One region of the Rummeliibacillus sp. TYF005 genome, then DNA from elsewhere that is predicted to be linked to it. Evidence: riboswitches for the same ligand, from Rfam matches in the RefSeq annotation. Region 1 holds a riboswitch; each other region holds the start of a gene.
What was found. Region 1 has a riboswitch for S-adenosylmethionine ahead of CW357_RS11680 (bifunctional homocysteine S-methyltransferase/methylenetetrahydrofolate reductase). Riboswitches for the same ligand answer to the same signal wherever they lie in the genome.

Region 1 (8,115 bases):
TTTAAACGAAGAAGAGTTAACTGCAATAGCATTGGAAGATATTAAGAAATCATTAAAATTAGATAGCGAACCAGCTGTTGTAAATGTGACAAAATGGAATGATTTAATGCCTGTCTATGGTATGGGACATGCAGAAACGGTAAAATCATTGACTACCCAATTAGAAGAAAAATATCCACATGTTATTTTAGCAGGATGCTCATATTATGGAGTAGGCATTGGAAATTGCATTAAAAACGGACAAGACACAGCAGAAAAAATTATCCAATCAATTTAATAATTCTAAGTTTCTATGACCAAGAGCTAATCTCTCTCTTGGTCTTTTTTTATTGTAATATTGGAACTCACTATGTAACATGGAAAGATAAGAAAAAAGAAAGAGGTTTATAAAATGATGAGAAAGTTGAGTTTAGTGCTCGGTATTTTATTACTCTTTACGGGATTAGTATTGACCTTTCAAAAACCAATAATGGTATTGTTGGTAGATAACATGTCTAAGGAAACAATCCAAAAGACCAATATTGAAAAAGCAAAGACAACACCACAGGCAACTTTCGATTTTGCAAAGGTGGAAAATATTCGTTTACAAGATGTACTTAATGCCCAAACGAAAAAGAAAGATGTACATGCAATTGGAGCAATTAGTGTACCGGATGTTCATATGCAATTACCAATCGTCTATGGAATTTCAAATATTAATTTAACGGTTGGTGCAGGAACGATGAAACAAGATCAAGTTATGGGACAAGGAAATTACTCTTTAGCTGGGCATAATATGAATAATGGTAAAACCTTATTTAGCCCATTAACAAAAGCACAAGAAGGTATGAAAGTTTATATTACAGATTTCAGAAATATATACGAATATCAAATTTCTGATATGTTTATCGTCAAGCCAACACAAGTAGAAGTGATTCAAGATCAAGGAGATGAAAAGCTAATCACACTTGTCACCTGTAACTATAATGGTGAAAAACGTATGATTATTCGCGGAAAACTCATTAAGAAAGAAACATATACTGATGATACGAGCTATTTTAAGCTAAAATAAATTTTTATAGCTTACTAAAAGTCTTTCCTTTTACAACCGTAAAATGAGTTGCAATTATAAAAAATACAAATGTAACTCATTTTTTCATATGTCCTTGACGAAAAGTATATTAAGGAGTATGATTCTTTTAATTATTCTAAAAATTAAATATTATTTCTTATCAAGAGAAGCTGAGGGACTGGCCCTATGAAGCTTCAGCAACCAGCCAATTGGTCAGGTGCTAATTCCAGTGGAGTAATCCTGTAGATAAGAAGGAGCAATCAATATGCATTCTAAAACCTTCTTATTTTTTGTTAAGAAGGTTTTTTATTTTAAATTTGATGAAATTCCCACATCGATTTTTCTCACAAGCTCAATGTGGAAAATAATACCGAGTGGTAGGACTACGGTAGAAAAGAAAGGAAGGACAGTATGGGACTTTTAGAAAAACTTCAATCGCAAGTTTTAACTGCAGATGGTGCAATGGGAACATTATTATATTCGTATGGAATCGACTATTGTTATGAGGAATTAAATGTTAAAAAGCCAGAAGTTATTGAGAATATCCATCAACAATATATCGATGCAGGTGCAGACATTATTCAAACGAATACTTATACAGCAAACGCTATTAAATTAGAACGATATGGTCTTGAAAATTCTGTGAAAGCCATAAATGAGAGTGCCATTCAGATTGCAAAAAAAGTTGCTTCAAAAGGGGAACAGTTTGTTTTAGGGACAATCGGTGGTATTCGGGGTATTCGAAAAAGTGATGCGACTTTAGACGAAATCATTCGGTCGTTGGATGAACAGGCAGGAATTCTACTAGCTGGTAATCCGGATGGACTTTTGCTTGAAACTTATTATGATTTTGATGAATTAAAGGCAGCAGTAAAGCATTTGCGCAGAATCACTGATGTTCCAATAATTTCGCAAGTATCGATGCATGAACCAGGTATTTTGCAAAATGGTTTACGATTAAATGATGCTCTTCACCAATTAGAAGCAATCGGCGCTGATATCGTAGGCGTTAACTGTCGCTTAGGTCCACACCATACTATCCAAGCCTTTGAAGATGTAGAACTCCCATCAAAAGCCTTTCTTTCGGCTTATCCTAACGCAAGCCTTTTAGATGTTGAAGATGGCAAAATAGTTTATGAATCTGAGGCAGAATACTTTGGCAGATCCGCAGTATTGCTAAGAGATCAGGGAGTAAGGTTGATTGGTGGATGTTGCGGAACAACACCAAAACATATAGAAGCGGTCAAACACCGTTTGGCAGATCTACCACCAATTCAGCATAAAGTAGTTAAGCATAAAGAAGTCATATTGATTAAAGAAGCTACAAAAGAAAGTTATAAGCCACTTCATGAGAAGGCGAAAAAGGAACGTTCTATTATAGTGGAACTTGATACACCAAGGCATTTGGAAATCGAAAAGTTTATAGAAGGTTCCAAGGCTTTATATGAAGCTGGAGCTGATGCTGTGACCATGGCAGATAATTCACTTGCCTCACCGCGAATTAGTAATATGGCGATGGGATCAATATTAAAGCTAAATAATAATATTCGCCCTCTTGCCCATATAACCTGTCGTGATCGGAATTTAATCGGTTTGCAATCACATTTAATGGGGTTAAATGCGTTGGGCATTCATGATATTTTAGCGGTTACAGGCGACCCATCCAAAGTAGGGGATTTTCCAGGCGCAACAAGTGTATATGATGTCTCTAGTATTGAACTTCTCCAACTTATAAAAAAATTGAATGAAGGTATTTCATTTTCTGGAAAGCCACTCCGGAAAAAAGCGAATTTTTCAGTAGCTGCAGCATTCAATCCTAATGTACGTGTAGTAGAGCGTGCAGTTGGTCGGTTAGAGAAAAAAATCGAAGCGGGTGCAGATTATTTCATCACACAACCTGTCTATAGTAAAGAAAAAATTATTGAAGTGTATGAAGCAACAAAACATTTAGAAACGCCTATATTCATTGGTATCATGCCACTTACAAGTGTAAGAAATTCGGAATTTCTGCATCATGAAGTGCCGGGTATTAAGCTTTCTGAAGAAGTATTAGAACGTATGAGAGCGACAGGTGAAGATAAGGAAGCCGCGAGATTTGAAGGAATTGCTATTGCAAAAGAGCTGATTGATACAGCGGCCGAATTGTTTAATGGAATCTATTTAATCACACCATTTATGCGTTATGATATGTCAATTGAGTTAATGAACTATATACGCGAATTAGATTTCAAGAGAGAGGATGAAAGCAACTATGTCAAAGCATCTCATTGAAGAACGACTTGAAAATCACATTTTAGTTTTAGATGGTGCCATGGGAACGATGTTGCAAAATGCAAATTTAACAGCGGAAGATTTTGGTGGAGAGGAATATGAAGGGTGTAATGAATATTTGAATATTACTCGACCAGATGTTGTTGAATCGATACATCGTGCTTATCTTGAAGCAGGTTCAGATGTTATTAGTACAAATACATTTGGCGGGACACCAGTTGTTTTAAATGAATATTCTTTAGGAAATAGAGCAGAGGAAATCAATAAAAGAGCAGTAGAAATTGCAAAAAAAGCGGCGGCCGAATTTTCAACTCCCGATTGGCCGCGCTTTGTAGCGGGCTCTATGGGCCCAACTACCAAAACACTTTCAGTAACGGGTGGTATTACTTTCGATGAGTTACAACATGATTTCTATGTACAAGCGAAAGGACTAATTGAAGGCGGAGCGGATGTTCTTCTACTTGAAACAAGTCAAGATATGTTAAATGTCAAAGCGGGCACTTTAGGGATTAAGCAAGCTTTTGAAGAGCTACATAAAAAGATTCCTGTGATGATATCAGGGACAATTGAACCTATGGGTACAACACTAGCTGGTCAAGGAATCGAAGCATTTTATATTTCAATTGAACATATTAATCCTTTATCAGTTGGATTAAACTGTGCAACAGGTCCTGAATTTATGACAGATCATTTGCGCTCTTTGTCTGAAATTGCAACAAGTTATGTTAGCTGTTATCCAAATGCTGGTCTCCCTGATGAAGAAGGACATTATCATGAAACCCCAGAATCCTTATCAAAAAAACTTGCAGGCTTTGCAGATAAAGGATGGTTAAATCTAGTCGGTGGTTGCTGTGGAACAACGCCAGATCATATTCGAGCAATACGAGAGGTTGTCAAAGACCAAAAACCACGCAAGAAGCCTGATCATGAGCATGGTCATGTAGTATCTGGTATTGATTCATTGGTTTATGACGATTCTATGCGTCCACTATTTGTTGGTGAACGGACAAATGTTATCGGTTCTCGTAAATTTAAGCGACTTATTGTAGAGGAAAAGTATGAAGAAGCATCAGAAATTGCTCGTGCTCAAGTGAAGAATGGCGCGCATGTTCTAGATATATGTTTAGCAAATCCAGATCGTGATGAATTGGAAGATATGAAGAACTTTATGCAAGAAGTTGTGAAAAAAGTTAAGGTACCTCTTGTAATTGATTCAACTGATGAAAAGGTAATTGAAGAAGCACTAAAATACTCACAAGGAAAAGCAATTATCAATTCTATTAACTTAGAAGACGGGGAAGAACGTTTTGAAGCAGTATTACCAATCGTCAAAAAATATGGTGCTTCAATTGTTGTTGGCACAATTGATGAGAAAGGTATGGCGGTTGATCGACATCGTAAGTTAGAGATAGCTGAACGTTCTTATGATTTACTCGTTAACCAATGGGGAATAGCACCAGAAGATATTATTTTTGATCCACTTGTTTTTCCAGTTGGAACAGGTGATGAGCAGTATATAGGATCAGCTGTTGAGACAATTGAAGGGATTCGGTTAATTAAAGAAAAACTACCAAGAGCTCTAACAATTCTTGGTGTTAGTAATGTTTCATTTGGGTTACCGCCAGTTGGACGTGAAGTATTAAATGCTGTGTACCTTTATAACTGTACACAAGCAGGTCTTGACTATGCCATTGTTAATACAGAAAAGATTGAGCGTTATGCTTCTATCCCTGATAATGAAAAACAATTAGCAAATGATTTACTATTTAAAACAACAGATCAAACATTAGCGAAGTTTACAGATTTCTATCGTGATAAAAAGAAGGAAAAAACAGAAGCAGATATTCCTAAAACAGTTCCAGAACGTTTAGCTTATTATATAGTTGAAGGTACAAAAGAGGGGTTAATACCGGATTTACAAGCTGCTTTGAAACAATATGATACACCGTTAGATATTATTAATGGACCTCTTATGGATGGGATGGCTACTGTAGGTAAACTTTTCAACGATAACCAGCTTATTGTTGCGGAAGTACTGCAATCTGCAGGGGTTATGAAAGCGGCGGTATCATTCCTTGAAGACTTCATGGAGAAAAAAGAAGATGATACAGGGAAAGGCAAAGTAATCCTTGCAACTGTAAAAGGGGATGTACATGATATTGGGAAAAACCTAGTAGATATTATTTTAAGTAATAATGGCTTTAAAGTAATAGATTTAGGAATCAAGGTGACTCCTCAAGCGTTAATAGAGGCTATTCGTACCGAAAAACCCGATATAGTTGGCTTATCAGGCTTACTTGTAAAATCAGCTCAACAAATGGTTGTTACTGCACAAGATTTTAAAGAGGCACAGATTGAAACACCAATTATGGTTGGTGGGGCTGCATTATCTCGAAAGTTTACAGATACCAAGATTGCGAAGGAATACGGTGGTCCTGTGTTATATGCTAAAGATGCGATGCAAGGACTTGAAATAGCCAACCGATTGCAAAGTGATGATAAAGAAAATCTTTTACATGAAATATATGCAGCTCAAGAAAAAAGAATGGCACAAGAAGTAAAAAGAGGAGAGAGAACGGCCGTTGCTGTTGCTCCAAAACCTGTTAAAACAGTACGAAATGATGTACCTGTATTTGTACCTCAAGATTTAACAAGACATATATTAAGAGATTATTCCGTTGCGCATCTTCAACCATATGTGAATATGAGAACCTTAATCGGACATCATCTTGGATTAAAAGGTTTCAATGAAACGATGCTCGAAAAGGGTGATGAGCGAGCTATTGAACTATATGAATTAGTAACAGGATTTTTAAAATCAGGGATTTTAAGCCCATCTGGTATGTATCAATTCTTCCCAGCACAATCAGATGGAGATGACGTAATTATTTATGATCCTAATGATACTAAAAAAGAGGTTGAACGTTTTACATTCCCACGTCAACAAAAGAAGCCATTCTTATGTTTGGCTGATTTCTTAAAATCGGTAGATAGTGGAGAAATGGATTATGTTGGATTTATGCAAGTAACAGCAGGACATGGTGTTCGTGAGGCGGCTACTCGTTTAAAGGATCAAGGAAAATTCTTAGAAAGTCATGCATTACAAGCCACAGCTTTAGAACTTGCGGAAGGATTTGCTGAACGGATACATCAAGAAATGCGTGACTTCTGGGGATTCCCTGATGGTACTGATTTTACAATGCGTGATCGCTTTGCAGCAAAATACCAAGGACAACGTTTCTCATTTGGCTATCCAGCTTGTCCTAATCTCGAAGATCAAGAAAAACTATTTAAATTGATCAAGCCAGAAGATATAGGTGTTACATTAACCGACGGTTACATGATGTCTCCAGAAGCATCTGTTAGTGCCATGGTTTTTGCACACCCAGATGCACGGTATTTTAATGTAGAATAAAATAGTCAAAAGCCCATCTTTAGCTGCGGACTAGATGGGCTTTTACATTTGATTATTTCCATATTTTTCGCATACTGGCTGTTGGAATTTGCAGCTCATCACGGTACTTACTAATAGTTCTTCTAGCTATTTGTATAGCGTATTCAGAATTTAAATACTCCGAGATTTTTTGATCGGAGTATGGTTTATATTTGTTTTCTCTTTGAATAATTTGTTTTAATAATGCTTTTACTTTTTCTTGAGAAATTTGACCGCCATCATTTTTAGAGATTTTAGAAGTGAACAATGATTTCATCTCAAATGTTCCGATAGGCGTTTGGATAAACTTATTTGATGTTGTACGACTTACGGTAGATTCATGCATATCAATTTCCTCTGCAACTTCTTTTAAAGTTAATGGTGCTAGATGGGCAATGCCATTTTTAAAGAAATCTAATTGTTTATTGATTAGTACATGCATTATTTTGATAATTGTATTTCGGCGCTGTTCAATACTGTTTACGAGCCACTGGTAATTCCTATGATGATTAAGGATATATTGTTTATCTTCACTATTTATAGTTGGTACATTTAAGTAATGCTTATTTAGATGGATTTGAGGAAGATAATAATCGTTTAAGTAGAATGTCAATTCATTTTCCTGAAATTCTACAATAATATCAGGTTGCACATATTCAATGCTATCAGAAATAGAAAAATTGCAAGGTCTTGGATTGAGTGTTTGGATTTGTTTGTTTAATTGTTGTATGACTTCTACGGAACATTTCATATTTTTAGCAATCATTTGCCACTTGTTTTCAGCAAGTAATGACAAATGATTTTGAATTAATTCTTGTAAAATAAGATGGTTCGGATATCTATATTGACATTGCATTATTAGACATTCTTTTAAATTTCTTGCTCCAATTCCAATCGGTCCAATCTGTTGAAGAAGTTCAATCCCCTTTGTAATGAATTCTGCAGAATAAATTGCATTGCTATCTTCTATTATTAGGTAACCAAAATCATTCAAATTATTGATAATATACTTTAGTAATTTTTGTGTATCTCTATCTTTAAAATTTAAATTGACCATTTTCAACAAATAATCTCTTAGATTTTCTTCAATTGGTTTTGAAATATCGGATGTTGCCTGTTTTGCATATTTAGATGGTCTAAAAGGTGGAAGTTTCTCAATTTGTGGTGACGTTGGTTTTTCTTGAAGGTCAATCAATGGATTTTCTAATTCTTGCTGGCGTATAAATTGTTCTAAATCGTATGTTGAGTATTGGAGTAATTCTATAGATTGTCTTAGCTGAGTTGTCATATACAATTTAAGTTCTTGGCGTTGTTGAAGAAAAAGATTCAAAAAAATCCCTCCATAAAACTAAATTGCAAA
Region 2 (8,115 bases), on a different contig from region 1:
TGAAAACCGCTTACATCATTGATTTTATCGAATTTTTAGATTATTTTTAAAAAGCCAATTTATATAAGAGAAAAAGAGTGAACGTGTTTAACGCATCACTCTTTAAACTTTTGCTTCCCGAATCCAGTTTTATTTTGCCTCTTCAGGTTTACCGACTTTCGCAAATGCGGCCTCTAGTGCTTCTATTATATCTTCCGCAGCTTCTAAACCAATTGACAGACGAACTAATTCTTCCGGAACACCAGATTTTTTCAATTCTTCTGGACTTAATTGTTGGTGTGTTGTAGAAGCAGGATGAATGATTAGAGAACGAGCATCCCCAACATTCGCCACGTGGCAGAATAATTCAATGTTATCAATAAGCTGACGACCAGCACTTCGTCCACCTTTAATACCAAAAGTAAGGACAGATCCAAAACCATTTTTCAAGTATTTTTTAGCATTTGCAGCAAATTCGCTATCATCAAATCCATTGTAATGCACCCATTCTACTTGGTCATTTTGACGAAGATATTCTGCCACTTTTCTTGCATTTTCATTATGATATGGAACTCTTAAATGTAAAGTTTCTAATCCTTGGAGTAAATTAAACGCAGCGTCAGGGCTAAGTGTTGGTCCAAAATCTCGTAATAATTGAACGCGTAAACGAGTTGCAAATGCTGCATTTGCTGTATCAACACCGTAACGTAAACCATGATAAGATTCATCTGGCTCTGTATAATCAGGGAATTTACCACGTGTCCAATCAAATTTACCGGCATCTACTACTACCCCAGCAATAGTTGTACCATGACCGCCTATCCATTTTGTTGCAGAGTGAACAACAACATCTGCACCAAATTCAATTGGATTGCAACCTACAGGTGAAGCAAATGTATTATCAATGATTAATGGAATTTCATGTTTGTGTGCAATTTTTGCTAATGCTTCAATATCTACGATTGAAAGACTTGGGTTTCCAATGGTTTCAGCATAGATAGCTTTTGTATTATCTTGAATAGCTGCTTCAAACTCATCATTATTTTTTTCGTTGACAAATGTTGTTGTAATACCATAACGAGGTAACGTGTTCGCAAATAGATTATAAGTTCCTCCATAAATACTAGATGCGGATACAATATGATCACCTGCACGTGCGATGTTCAATATTGAAAATGCGATAGCTGCCATCCCTGAAGATAAAGCAACTGCTGCTGTACCTCCCTCAAGTAATGCAATTCGTTTTTCAAATACATCTACAGTAGGGTTCATAATACGAGAATAGATATTGCCTGGTTCTTCTAATGCAAATAATTTACGTGCATGTTCAGAATCTTTAAATTTATATGCAGTTGTTCGGTATACAGGTACTGCAATAGCTCCTGTTGTTGGATCTGGTGTTTGACCACCATGAACTGCTAAAGTCTCTTTACGTAATTCTGTCATTTTAAATTCCTCCTAAAAATTTTTTAGATGGAAAACGGAGGTGTGTTAAAGGGTTTTTATAAAGTCATTATTCCAATGCTTATAAAAAATAAAAACCCTTCTTCACGTAAGAAGAGGGTTGATTAGCATTTCCTCCCCTTATCTTTCAGACTCGCTTAGAATCTGTAGGAATTAGCACCGTAGCAAGTATTCATAAACTTACTGGTTGCTGGGCATCGCAGGGCCTATCCCTCCGCCGCTCTTGATAAAGGTTATTTTTTTATTCCATCTTGTTGAGGTAAGTATAGAAGATAAATAGAATAAAAGTCAACAACTTTCTGAATAATTAATCATTTTGAAAGGGATTTATTTCTTGTATTATATTTTTTGTAAGAATCACTAGTACAATATTTTCCTATCTTTTTAATCTTACTTCATAAGATAAACGTGTACTTTACAAATAAAGTATTTCATAAATTTTCCTTTTTTCGACATATATATGCACATTATATCAATAAGCACAGCCTTATAATGGAGATAAAGGAAATGAATGATAATTATGGAGGAAGTTAAAAAGAAAAAGAATTTAAAACCTCTATGGATAGGACTTGCTTTTGCTGTATTAATAATCATGACATTTTGGCCAAACAGCGGAAATTTACCCGTAGCTGGTCAAAGGAGTTTAGCAATTCTTGGATTTGCCGTTATTTTATGGGTTACAGAAGCTGTTTCTTATCCAGTAAGTGCAGCCATGATTATAGCAATTACTGGAATATCAATCGGATTAGCACCCACTCTTGAAGATCCTTCACTAGAGTATGGTACAGCTAATGCTTTGAAAATGGCTTTAGGTGGTTTTAGCAATTCTGCCGTCGCATTAGTGGCTGCTGCTCTTTTCTTAGCTGCTGCCATGCAAGCAACAAATTTACATAAGCGACTTGCCTTATGGATTTTATCCCTGGTCGGTACAAAAACTAAAAATATCGTATTTGGAGCAATCATCGTTTCGATTATATTAGCATTTTTCGTACCAAGTGCCACAGCTCGGGCAGGAGCAGTTGTGCCCATCTTACTAGGTATGGTCGCTGCATTCGGCCTACCAAAAGATAGTAAACTAGCTGCATTATTAGTCATAACTTCTGTACAAGCTGTATCTATTTGGAATGTTGGCATTAAGACAGCTGCTGCGCAAAATATGGTCGCATTGAGTTTTATCAATAAAGAATTTAATACGGATATTTCCTGGAGCCAATGGTTTATATACGCAGCACCATTCTCAATTATTATGTCCATCGTGCTATTCTTTGTAATGATTAATCTGATTAAACCTGAAACTCAAAAAATTGAAGGCGGCAAGGAATTGATTGAATCCCAGTTAAAAGAACTAGGACCTGTCAAATCCGCTGAAATTCGTCTAATTATTATTTCTTTAATTTTATTATTCTTCTGGGCTACTGAAGGAAAGCTACACCCATTTGATACGACAACTGTTACAATTATTGCTATCGCAGTATTATTAGCCCCCAAAATTGGTGTCTTTGATTGGAAACAAGTAGAAGGTCTTATTCCATGGGGTACTATTATTGTATTTGCAGTAGGTATCTCACTCGGTACAATATTACTTGATACACAAGGTGCTCAATGGCTTTCTACTAAAGTATTCGGTTCACTTGGCTTAGAACATATGCCAATTTTAGCAACAATTGCTTTAGTGTCATTATTTAATATTCTAATTCACCTTGGTTTCGCAAGTGCAACCAGTCTATCTTCAGCATTAATTCCAATTTTTATTGCACTAACAACAACTATTGATTTTAATATTAATAATGTAGGATTTGTAATCATCCAACAGTTTGTTATTAGTTTTGGCTTCTTACTACCTGTAAGTGCACCTCAAAATATGCTTGCTTACGGTACCGGAGCCTTTACTGTCAAAGATTTCTTAAAATCAGGTATCCCAATTACTATTGCAGGGTATTTGCTCATTTTAATATTTAGTGCAACCTACTGGAAATGGATTGGTTTGCTTTAAAACTTACAATTAGTGAAATGGCGAAGAGTATTAAAACCTCTTCGCCATTTGTTTCAGTAGTAACTTTCTATAAAATCCCGTATAGTGAAAATGATACCTACTATAAAGGAGTGACATTTAGTGGTCAAAGATCTATTACGTAGTCATACATCTGTAAGAAAATATACTGGTGAAAAAATCCCTAAAGAAGTCGTGTATGATTTAATCGAAACTGCTCAAATGGCAGCAACTTCACACTTTATCCAAGCTTATAGTGTTATCTGGGTAACGGATGAAGAGAAACAACAAAAACTTGGCGAACTATCAAACAATGCGTTTCAATTCCAAACAGCTGGCGCAGCTTTTCTATTTTGCGTAGATTTCAAACGTTTACAAATTGCTGGTAAAAAGCAAGGTGTTGAAATTGTAGCGGATTCGGCTGAAAATGTCCTTGCCGGTGTAGCAGATGTATCCTTATTTGCGCAAAACTTCGTTATTGCAGCAGAGGCAGAAGGTTATGGAATTTGCTATATTGGTGGGGCGCGAAATCAACCAGAAGCAATTAGCGAATTATTTAATTTACCAGACTATGTCTTCCCGTTATTTGCTATGACAATTGGTAAACCTACGAAACGTAACGAAACAAAACCACGTTTACCTTTAAATGCTATACTGCATGAAAATAATTATGATGTAGAAAAGTATGATCAACTATTAGATGAATATGACGCAACATTAGAAACATATTATGCAAGTCGTTCTTCTAACAAGAAGATGGCTAATTGGACAAAACAAATGGCTGATTTTCTTATCGAACAACGCCGTCCTTTTATCAAAGACTTCTTAGCTAAAAAAGGTTTTACTTGGAAATAGTATTCTTTTAAGAAAAAAAGGCCAATGGTAAGTATCCTTCCATTGGCCCTTTTTGACAACAAATTGTATCCTTGTAAATCTACTCTTCTATACCTTGAATCGTCATTTCTTTAACTGGTAAGAAAACATCTGTTGAATTTACATATTTTACTTCCACTTGGTCGCCCTCTTTTAAATATACTGCAAGAGGTGCTAATTCGGAGCTGACAATATAATTTTCTTTGTTATCTAATAAGAAAGAAATTGTCGTATAATCACCGTTTTTCTCTTTATAAACTCGGATTACTTTTCCTTTAGCTATTTTTTCTTCACTTGAAGAACTACTATTTAAAGAACTACTTCCCGAGCGATTAATCACTGTTTTATATTGTCTCAGCGCTTCGTTCGGTGTAGCTGCTGATACTGAAAGTTCTGGGTTTGCTGCTGATACAATGGAATAATTTTGTAAGAATCCATTGGAATCAAGTACTGGAACTAGCCAACTTGCTTCACCATAGAAATTGTAGATAATTGGCATAGAAGCTTGCCATTTTTTCTCGATGAATTTTTTCTCAATAATTTGAATTGCCCCTTGCGAATCCATATAGGCTTCATCTTTGTTACCTGAATAGTATGTTGCTTGACCTGTACGTGCATTTGTCAAAGAGTAGCCGAGCATTGAGTCCACGCCTTCTTTAGGACTAGTGAAATCTGTAAAGTAATACATGGTTCCATTTTCATCAAATACTGGACTAACATTAGCTTCAGTTCCTTCATCTGATGGGAGTTTTACATCCTTTTTACCAAATAAGCTATTCCAGTAACCATGCACATATTTACCAAAATACTCATTTTGTCTACTTACAGCTTCTGGAGAAATCGCACCGTCGATAAATTCAGGGACATCCTTTAATGCATAGGTTTGAGACTTGCCCGTTTTAGCATCAATCATCACAATTCCTTTAGGATCAAAACCATTACGACCTGATATAAACTCACCATAAGTACGGATATAAAATGGTTTACCATCGTCATTAACTTCTAATTGTGCGTCACCATAGAAGATTTCTTTAGTATTAGCTAAGCGCATATGACGTTCCACATTGTTATTTAAGTAAGCAGAAGTTGTGTAAACCATTGGAGATTTTACAAACTTAGGATTATCCGATGAGTTTGTTGCACTCATTGTTAAATATCCTGGAGATTCTTTTCCTTTCATCCATTTAAAGAAATCAGAGAATTCCACTGGAGCAATATAAACATATTCACCATTTACTTTTTGAATCTGCAGGTTACCTAGTTCATAGTAACTTGTATTCGGTACTTGGCTAAAGGCTTTTTTCATTTTGTTTCGTGCAAACTTTGGTGGAACACTTGCAGGTGTTTTTGTGTCATCGAATGCTTCAATCTCTACCTTTTTTGTCATCTCAGCAGATTGATATTTTTGGTTTGCATTGAAAAAAGGTGCTGAAATTAGGTATACAACAAATAGTAAGCTTGCAAAAGCAATAATCCCTTTTATTTTTCTTTCAAGCTGGTTTGATAATAATGCACCTATCAATGAAATAATAAATAGTACTGGCCATAAAATTGTCCAGTTTTGATCGATTTTTGTAACATAAAAAACAATTACTGTGATGATGAAGGCTAAAATAAAAATCGCAATTCCAAATTGCATCTTAAACTTTGTCTTAAACTCACCATCAGCAGTTCTACTAGTTATTGGCATGATTAGCACTGCTGCTATTACAGCAATAATGGCAGACATAAGTAAAGTAGTAGTCATAGTTATTCATCCTTTCTCATATTAAAATACGAATGACTTCATAGAAAGTTTCTTAGAAATTTCTTTGGAATTTTGTTTCGAATTATTTGAGGTATCAATATATAGAAAATCACGTAAAGGAGGTGGATTCATGACAAGGTTAAATCTTATTATACTTGTTATCTTCTTTTCTCTTATTTATATTTTCTTAATACCTGATGAACCATTCTTGTTGAAAATTACATTCAAAATCATACCGATGATCTTGATGATACTTTTCGTCTTTTTGAAGCGTAATTCGAACAACCCAGCATTTTCAAAGTGGCTTCTTTTTGGATTAATCTTTTGTATGCTTGGCGATGCCACATTACACTGGTTTTTACTGGGCCTATCCTGCTTTTTAGTCGGTCATATCTGCTACATTGTCGCATTTTTCAAGGTGAAAAAGAAAGCAATAAATGTATATATTGCTATTTTTTTATTGGCTTACGGTTTGATGATGGTAGCATGGATTGCGGGTAATTTATTTAAATCAGGGAATTATATACTTAGCGTAGCAGTTTGCTTCTATATTGCAGTCATTTTAACAATGGGCTGGTCCGCTATACAATCTTACTCACCATTACTTATAATTGGTGCTCTTTCCTTTATTTTCTCTGACTCTATATTAGCTATCAATAAGTTTATAACTGATATTCCTATGTCCCATGTCCTTATTATGACAAGTTACTATGGAGCCCAACTTTTATTCACTTTAAGCTTACTAAATTATTCCGTAGTCCGAAAGAAAGTGTTAGAATTATGACAATGCTTCAAATATAAGGAGGATTCAAACTAATGAAAGAAACAGTGATTGAACGATTAGTTCGCTATACAAAAATTGATACACAATCTAACGAAGATAGCCAAACGACACCTTCTACTGAAAAACAATGGGATTTACTCCATTTGTTAGAAAATGAATTAAAAGAAATTGGTATGCAGGAAATTTCTGTAGATGAAAATGGTTACTTATTTGCAACATTACCTTCAAATTCTGATAAAGAAATTCCAACAATCGGTTTCTTAGCTCATGTCGATACAGCGACCGACTATACAGGTACAAACGTTAATCCACAACGTCATGACAATTATGATGGTGGAGATATTCAACTAAATTCAGAAGTTGTATTATCACCTAAAAACTCACCTGAATTAGTAAACTATATTGGTCAAACATTGATCACTACAGATGGCACTACTTTACTTGGGGCTGATGATAAAGCAGGTATCGTAGAAATTATGACTGCAATGGAATACTTGATACAACATCCTGAAGTAAAACATGGTACCATTCGTGTAGGATTTACACCTGACGAAGAAATCGGACGCGGTCCTCATAAATTTGATGTAGAACGTTATAATGCAGATTATGCATATACAATGGATGGTGGCCCACTTGGAGAGCTTCAATATGAAAGCTTTAATGCCGCTGCTGCTAAAGTAACTACACGTGGTACAAATGTACATCCTGGTTCAGCAAAAGGGAAAATGGTCAATTCTATTACAATGGCTATCAAATTCCAAGAAATGATGCCAAAAGATACAATACCTGAAGCAACTGAAGATCATGAAGGTTTCATACATCTTATGAACTTCAATGGTACAGTTGAAAATACAACTCTTTCTTATATTATTCGTGATCATGACCGTGAAGCTTTCGAAGAAAAGAAAGCATTGATGAAAGAAGCCGAAAAAGCAGTCAAAGCTGAATACGGCGAAGATGCCATTACAGTAGATATCCACGATCAATACTATAATATGGCCGAAAAAATTCTACCTGTGAAAGAAATTGTTGACATAGCACAAAAGGCGATGGAAAATCTAGATATCAAACCTTTAATTTTACCTATTCGTGGTGGTACTGATGGATCTCAACTTTCATATATGGGACTACCAACTCCTAATATCTTCGCTGGTGGCGAAAATATGCATGGTAAATACGAATATGTTTCAGCTGAAACAATGGTGAAAGCAACTGAAGTCATTATAGAAATTGTTCAATTGTTTGAACAACAAGCTTAATTGCTGAATTCATAAGCTG
Region 3 (8,115 bases), on a different contig from region 1:
TTACCATTTGTAGGCATCGCTAATTGTTTTACACCCAGTTCTTTTGCTTTAGAAATACCTACACTAGCGCCACGAGTTTTGAAAGAACCTGTAGGAATAATACCTTCATCTTTAATATATAAGTTATCTAGTTCATAAGTTGAACCTAATTTGTCAAGCTTTTCTAGAGGTGTTAAACCTTCACCAAGAGTGACAACGTCTTTCTCGTTATGTACAGGTAATAATTCATGGTAACGCCATAATGATGCAGAACGTCTTTGAATTTCCTCAGGTGTCACATGTTTTTTTACGTCTTCTAAATTGTAACGTACTAATAATGGCGATCCACATTCACATAATTGCTGAATTTGTTTTTCGTCATACGTTTTGTTGCATTTTGGACATTCTAGATGTGAAATAAAGCTAAATTGTGTCATTTTTATACTCCTTCTTCTATTTTTAATCTTTCTTCCTCATATAAAAAGACTACAGTAAATGACACTAATCCTTTTGCCATTCACTGTAGTCTTTGGTTGTCCAATCGACTAATTATATGATTAAGATAAATAAACTTTAACACAACTATTCCGATTAATCAACTATGTTTTAAAAACAGAAAAGTTTTCGTAACTTTGGTTACTGGCACATATTCTTAAGAAATATTATTTGAAAAGCTGATCAATATTTAAAATCCAATTCGCAAGATAATCACTAATCAGAATGAAAATAGGTAAAAAATAAATCTTCGTCTTATCCATTAATCTACCTGACATTACAATTGAGTAAAGAATACAAACAGTCGATAAAATGATTGTAATAATGCTTATATTATTTTTATCCCATGTAGCCTGCAAGTAGTGGGCAGAAAATATGAAAATAAAAATAAAGATAAAAAGTTTTAAATATTTCATTATGTAGAACTCCTTTTATACATACCAGATCATAAAAAAACTCGACATTCTCCAAAAAGAAAATGTCGAGGTTTTTTAGTGTAATTTTAAAAATAAACCAACGATTGAATAGATAATCACCGTTGAAAATAGAATTGTCATATGAAGCAAAGAATAGACAAATAATAGAGTTGCCCATTTCTTTGGTTCTTTTTTATGGTAACCATAAATATTCATCACAAGCCAAATAATACTTAAAAGTAAAGCAACGAGCATTAACCCTTTACTTAATGTGCCAAGCAATAAACAGCTGGCAGTTAATAGGATTAAATAGATATTCGTTGTAATATAAGTTCGTTTCATCCCTTTGGCTACTGGTAACATCGGAACATTTGCTGCACGATAATCGTCATACTTGCGAATAGAAATGGCATAGAAATGAGGCATTTGCCAGATTAGTGAGATGACAAATAGCCCTAGTATAGCTGGATGCATAATATTCGGATGAATCGCTGCCCAACCGATTAATGGAGGCATTGCTCCAGAGATACTCCCAACTTCGGTGTTGTATACAGTATGACGTTTTGTCCAGATTGTATAAGGAAATACATAAAAGAAAAGTCCAGTAAGCCCAAGCAACGCTGCTAAAGGTGTTGCGATATAAAGAGCTAAAAGCCCAATAATTGTGGAACCAATACCGATTATCCAAACGTATTTGATCTGTATATCACCAGTTACCGTCGGACGTTTTTTCGTTCGATTCATAATAGCATCGATATCTCTGTCGTAAATATTATTAAATGCCCCTGCAGCAGCGATTACTAATGCAGAACCAATAATCGCACAAATAATATCAAGCCATTTATCGAGTGGATTCAACTCATATTTATAAAGTGCTAGCGTTAATCCGGCAATCATTGTAATAAGATTCGATTTTATAATACCTGTTTTGACAGTCATCGCTAAAATTTTTGAGATAGATGGCTTCGATACAGTGACAGCTGTATCTTGTGATGCTTGGTCTCGTTTTGTGTCACTACCCATTATTTCATTTTTCATTCCTTTTCATAGCAAGAGCTCCACTATATTATAACAACTAATTGAGAAAAATTCATAGTTATTGAAATGGATTGCCTATCAGATAAAATTAAAACAATGCTTTAATCATACCAAAACTTTAACATAATATACATATTTAAAATTCCCCTGTCACAATAATGACATGATTTGCTTCCTTTTCTTTGTTTAAAATGTCTCTAGTATAAAATATTACCCAAAACTAGATTTACACTTTATACTTAATATAATTTGAAAAGAGTATTTGATAGGAGTGTCATATAAATTGAAATACGGTTTTATCGGGCTTGGAAACATGGCCACTGCGATTATTAAAGGAATGGTTCAAAGTAAGCGATTTAATGCTTCATATATTTTAGGTTTCAATCGCTCTTCACATAAAACAGAGAAATTAGTCGATGCGTATCAAATTTCAGGATGTTCGACATTAGAAGAAGTGATGAAAGCAGATGTCATTATTCTTGCAGTTCAACCACAAACGTTTGATGAGTTACTGCCAAAAGTAAATGAGTACTTATCTCCAAACCAAGTAGTCATTTCGATTGCTGCTGGAAAATCTATCGACTATTTAGAAACGAATTTACCTAAAGCTACATCTATTATTCGTGTCATGCCAAATATTAATGCAATTGTAGGGGCATCTACAACATGCTTTAGTGCTTCCGAAAATGCAACAAATGCAGATAAAGAAATGGTCACAAACTTATTTAATACAATTGGCTCCATGATTGAATTACCAGAAGAACAGTTTACCGTCTTTTCTGCAATCGCTGGTGCCTCCCCTGCTTTTAGCTATATGTATATCGATTCATTGGCAAGAGCAGCGGTTCGGGCAGGAATGGATAAGAAGCGTGCACTTGAAATCGCTTCAAGCGCTGTATTCGGCAGTGCCAAAATGATTATGGAAAGCAGTGAACATCCTTGGGAACTTGTCGACCAAGTATGCTCACCTGGTGGAACAACAATTGAAGGCGTAACTTCACTTCAAAACGATCAATTTGAAAGCACTATTTTTGACGCTGTAAATGCGGTTATTGAAAAAGATCACACTCTTTCATAATATAGATTTCTTACAATTACTTTAGGTAGACAAGCGTTAACCTGCTTCTACACTTTTTGTTAGGACTTACCCCATCTGATTAAAAGGGCTGCTCTAATTTTTGAGCAGCCTTTTTCATACATACCGATTATTCCTTTAATTCATTCGCAACAATCTTGCATTGTTTCATAAATTCCTTATAATCTACATGATTACTGTTATCTTTTGATAACTTTGCCTTTTTTAATACCTTCTCCAATGCTATGGCTTTCTGTTGATCTTCTTTCTTCCAATTGGCTATTGTGTACTCCGTATTTTGTGGCAGTTTTTGTAGGGCTTTATTTATTTGAAGTAAATTGGACTGTTCATGTTCCGTCAATTTTGAATGTGCAAAATGTGATTTATCTAACACTTTCTCAAGAGAGTTTTGAATAGTAGAAGCTTGGTATGAAATGAGTTCTGGGTCTTTCCAATTATTTTCCTTTTGGTGATTAATCGTAGCTTGTAGTTGGACGAGAGGCGCTTGAATTTCATCTAAGAAATAAGATTCTTGTTGAAAATTATGTTGAACAATTGAATAACAAACAAATCCAAGGGTCAATAAATTCGAAATGATTAAAAAAGTAATAAACTGTTTTATTTTCAACATCATCCCCCCTTCTCTTATTATATTAGATTTCTTTCGTTTAAAATGTGAATTTCAAATTTTTACACTATCTTTATAGTAAGCGCTTTCATTTTTACTTAATATCTGTTATTATTATTTTCACAACAGTTATATTGAAAACTTTGGAGGCGAATTACTATGGAAATGAAAGCGGTTACTTCTTCTAAATTGGCTTCTGTCGGCTATAATTCTAGTGCGATGATTTTAAGAATTGAATTTATCAAAGATGGTGTATTCGAATACTACGGAGTTCCAGAATTGTATTACAAAGGTCTAATGGAAGCCGATTCACCAGGACGTTATTTCAAACAATTTATAAAAGACAAATATCGTTTTGTACGATTGCAAAATCAGTCTTAACGTATGTATAGCTTAAAGCTTCGATGCCTTTATGGTATTGAGGCTTTTCTTTTAACTACAAGTATTACTTTATTCATTAAACGGTTGTAACATGACTTTTCTCATTTATTTTGGCTCTCTTAAATTATTAACATAATTAAAAGAAGTCCTTTTTTGTTAAGTTTCCTTTTCAAATTAAACGGACTAACGCAACCGTCTTGTTTTTATTAATTTTTACTAAATCCCTATGCAATTCTCACTTCAATTCAATCTCATCCGTATGTTCTTTATTCGCATGATCTTCCCATATAATCCGTACATGATAGGAATCTTCTTTTTCTGGTGCGTCTCCTCCATACAATTCGGGATACGAAAAAGGATGGAGTGTGTAGTTTTTTCCATTAATATCTTTAAACTCTTTGAACTCTGTTTGCTCAGCCATTACTTTTCCGTTTTTTATAAGTTCAAGCTTCTTCACTGTCAATTTTTCATCATTTTTTTGATCGACATTTGCTATCCATCCTATAGAACTTCCACCAATCTTTTCTTCTACATATTCGGCTTTCCATACGCTATTTTCCGAACTTCCATCTATTTTATTCTCGTAGAAATTCCAATACGTAATCGCCCCAAGTATTAATGCAACAATAAATGCTAATGTAAAATAGTTTTTCATCCCATCATCCCCTATCTGACAACTGAATCAATACTTATCCGCTTTATTGTACAAAATTCATCCAAATATTATAAAGATATCTAACGTATTACCACCTTTCAAAAATTAAATATAATATCGATAAGCTTCAAGCAGTACCTATTCACTTACTCTACTTCAATGACCATCCCTTGCTTCAGCTGCATATGTTTCTATCATTTCCATCATCACATCATCCAATTTTTTGCTTAATCTGCAATATAAATAACCAAATGGGTTTTTGATGTTGCATTTTTTTGTTTTTTGAATAACTTCTTTAAAAAGAGTGAACCCGATCTCTTCAAGTTTCATTTTTTGAGTTTGCCATACTTCCCATTTTAGTAATGGCTTGAGTTGTTTTTGGATTACGCTTAGAAATCTCTTTGTCGCCTTCGTTTCACCAGTAGTTGCAGCTAGATGATGGAAGATACGATTTCTTAATGATGAATTTAGCATCGGATAGGTATGTTTTACATATAAATGTTTTTGGTTAAGAGAATTAGATGGTTCCTTTTGAAAATTGGTTGCTTCATCCTTACGCTCACATGCATTTTCGGCTTTCTCTTGATGTGACACGCTCGATGTGTCATGCGAAGATAAAATTAAAATGATGTTGGCACCTTTAATGCCATTCATCTTTTTTGTATGTATACGTTGAATAATCTGAAGTTCTTCAAGATGTTTTAAACTTCGAAAAACGGTTCTTATAGATATTCCTAAAGATTCTGCGATTGTTTTTGCTTTTAGATGACATACCCCTGGGTAATCTAGTGCATGCGATGCGACTTTATATAACACAGCTTTTTCTGATTCCGTTAATTCATAAAAATTTTTTCGAATATGACATTCCACATGTTCGTCCATTTCCTGTACGCTTTCAAATATGACATACGTTGCTAAATAGTCAAAACGCGCCATTTACATCTACCTACTTTCTTTCTATTTACTAATTACATAGAAAGTAGGAAGGAAAATCGGACAAAATTTTATTGTAATGAAGAAGTAAGGGAAGCTATACCAAACAACAAAATGATGAGGCCCGAAATTCGATTAATCACAGATAGCATTTTATACTCTATCCGCTCCTTAACTAAACTCACAACAAAACTAAGGAGTAGCCACCAAAAAGCAGAGCCTAAAAAAACTCCTAATACTAGTAGGGACGATGAAATGATGTTACTTTGACTATTTGAAAATCCTAGACCGGCGAATATTCCTATAAACGATAGTATTGTCATCGGATTTGTGATGGTAAGAAAAAAACAGAAATATACGCACTCCAAATTTTTGTTCCTTGTGCTTTTGCTGATTGCACTGAAGCTTTTGACATCATTGTTTTAACGCCTAAATAGCAAAGGAAAATCCCCCCTATTAATTGAAGCCAAAATTGTTGACCTATTAAAAAATTCGTGACAATAGTCAAGCCAAATACGGCAAATATACTATAAAGAGCATCCGCCGTTGCTGCTCCCAATCCTGTAAAAAGCCCAACTACTCTACCATAGGCGATCGTTCTACGAATACATAAAATCCCAATTGGACCAACAGGAGCTGCAATCGAAAAACCAATAAGCATTCCTTTAAGAAAAGTAAAAAAATCTACCACTCTTATTCCCCCTTATATTTTTGCCATTAACCATACATTAATAGATAATAACGAGTGTACACGACAATCAGCACTATTTCTAGCTGAATTTTCAAACTATTGTAAATTTAAAAACCATAGAATACCTGATATCAACAAAAAACCAATAATTATCCTTGTATCCATAAATATAATATGTTACAATAGCACTAATTTAATAAGGTTATCGAGAGTGAACGAGAGTCCTGGCTCATTGACTTCACAGCAACCTGCCAAGCGGTAAGGTGCTTCATCCAGCAAAGCAGTGCTTTGAATGATAACGAACGGGATTTAGCGAACCCCTCTATTGCATTCACAACTGCAGTAGAGGGGTTTATTTTTTTCTCTTCATACCTTATTGAAATAGAGACCATTTTGGCTCATAAAAAAGGAGAGAATCTAAAATGAACAGCAGTAGTCTTATTCGAACACAAATGATTCAACATCTATCAGCAAAGGATTTTTTCAAACATCTTGGAAATTGTGTTCAACAAGAGTTATCCGAAAATGGAGATGTATGTGAAGTAGTAGTCAAAACATTGCCCCATTACTACATGACAGTTAAGTTCCAAAGAAAGACATATCAATTGGCTTTCAAAAAAAGTCAGATAAACCGATTGATGAAGGAAGAAATCTTTGCATTAGACCGAACAATTTGGATGATTTTAGAACAAAAAGGTCTCAAGATTCCAGTAACCTCAGGAAATTATATGAAACATGTATTTCCTCACGGGCACCGTACAGTGATTTGTACATCAAAATAATCTGTAACGTAAACAAAGGAACACCCGCTAAGCTTGGAGTGTTCCCTTGTTTCATTCTGGATTGATTCATTCGCGGAGGACTTAAATTGTCCGGAACGTGGGTTCAATTTCTATTTGCGTGGATTGAACTCCCGATTGCGTGGATTGGATTCCTAAATGCGTGGATTAAACCCTGATTTGCGTGGATTGGATGCTCGATTGCGTGGATTGGATTTCTAATCATTCTTGATAGTTCAAGACTACTTATCGCGGATAGTTTTTTTGAATCTAATGAAATATCTGTCGCGCTTAATAGGAGTATCTCCTTCTTTTCTTTGATGCACTTACGGATGACCTAAATTGTCCGGAACGTGGATTCAATTTTGAATTGCGTGGATTGGATGCTCGATTGCGTGGATTAAACCCTGATCTGCGTGGATTGGATCCCAAAATACGTGGATTCCCCATCGTTTTGCGTGGATTGGCTAATAAAGTAAAGAAACCAAAGAAAAAGTCCTTAACCTATGAAGAGATTAAGGACTTAGTTGTTCTTCATTAATCTGAAATTTTTCGCTACCCCGCCTTATTGTGCTTGAGGTAGTGATTTTTCATTTTCTGTATATTGTTCTTCGCTACCTTTTTCAGTTTGCGAAACGTACATTGCACATACAGCATCTCCTGACACATTTACTGCCGTACGAGCCATATCAAGTATTCGGTCAATACCGATTATTAAAGCAATTCCTTCTACTGGTAATGACACAGCATTTAATACCATTGCTAACATGATTAGACCAGCTCCAGGCACTGCTGCTGTACCAATACTTGCAAGAACTGCGATGATGACAACAATCGCTAATTCTGTGATAGTAAGATTGACTCCATATACTTGTGCTATAAATACAGTTGCAACCCCCTGCATAATGGCTGTTCCATCCATATTTACTGTCGCACCTAGCGGCTGAACGAAACTACTTATAGATTTAGGGACACCTAGTTTAGTTTGAGCTAATTTCATAGAAATCGGCAATGTTGCACCACTACTTGAAGTACTAAACGCAAC

Region 2: it holds a riboswitch for S-adenosylmethionine, as region 1 does, so the genes downstream of both, CW357_RS12270 (O-acetylhomoserine aminocarboxypropyltransferase/cysteine synthase family protein) here and CW357_RS11680 (bifunctional homocysteine S-methyltransferase/methylenetetrahydrofolate reductase) in region 1, are expected to answer to the same signal.
Region 3: it holds a riboswitch for S-adenosylmethionine, as region 1 does, so the genes downstream of both, CW357_RS15385 (hypothetical protein) here and CW357_RS11680 (bifunctional homocysteine S-methyltransferase/methylenetetrahydrofolate reductase) in region 1, are expected to answer to the same signal.

The regions. Positions count from the first base shown of each region.
Region 1 covers NZ_ML122563.1:27,185-35,299, forward strand. The annotation lists gene CW357_RS11670 (protoporphyrinogen oxidase) at 1-277, shown strand, start outside; gene CW357_RS11675 (class A sortase) at 392-1,051, shown strand; SAM riboswitch class I at 1,206-1,304, shown strand; gene CW357_RS11680 (bifunctional homocysteine S-methyltransferase/methylenetetrahydrofolate reductase) at 1,463-3,322, shown strand; gene metH (methionine synthase) at 3,303-6,737, shown strand; gene rpoN (RNA polymerase factor sigma-54) at 6,790-8,085, opposite strand.
Region 2 covers NZ_ML122565.1:36,997-45,111, reverse strand. The annotation lists gene CW357_RS12270 (O-acetylhomoserine aminocarboxypropyltransferase/cysteine synthase family protein) at 130-1,425, opposite strand; SAM riboswitch class I at 1,561-1,676, opposite strand; gene CW357_RS12265 (DASS family sodium-coupled anion symporter) at 1,964-3,436, shown strand; gene CW357_RS12260 (NADPH-dependent oxidoreductase) at 3,557-4,288, shown strand; gene CW357_RS12255 (hypothetical protein) at 4,368-6,053, opposite strand; gene CW357_RS12250 (lysoplasmalogenase) at 6,184-6,837, shown strand; gene pepT (peptidase T) at 6,870-8,096, shown strand.
Region 3 covers NZ_ML122582.1:1,488-9,602, forward strand. The annotation lists gene CW357_RS15340 (threonine synthase) at 1-416, opposite strand, end outside; gene CW357_RS15345 (hypothetical protein) at 642-890, opposite strand; gene cyoE (heme o synthase) at 966-1,913, opposite strand; gene proC (pyrroline-5-carboxylate reductase) at 2,212-3,006, shown strand; gene CW357_RS15360 (hypothetical protein) at 3,134-3,631, opposite strand; gene CW357_RS15365 (KTSC domain-containing protein) at 3,791-4,012, shown strand; gene CW357_RS15370 (hypothetical protein) at 4,248-4,667, opposite strand; gene CW357_RS15375 (helix-turn-helix domain-containing protein) at 4,824-5,603, opposite strand; partial or broken gene CW357_RS18915 (LysE family translocator) at 5,672-6,261, opposite strand; SAM riboswitch class I at 6,491-6,593, shown strand; gene CW357_RS15385 (hypothetical protein) at 6,714-7,073, shown strand; gene CW357_RS18360 (hypothetical protein) at 7,441-7,611, shown strand; gene CW357_RS15390 (dicarboxylate/amino acid:cation symporter) at 7,636-8,115, opposite strand, start outside.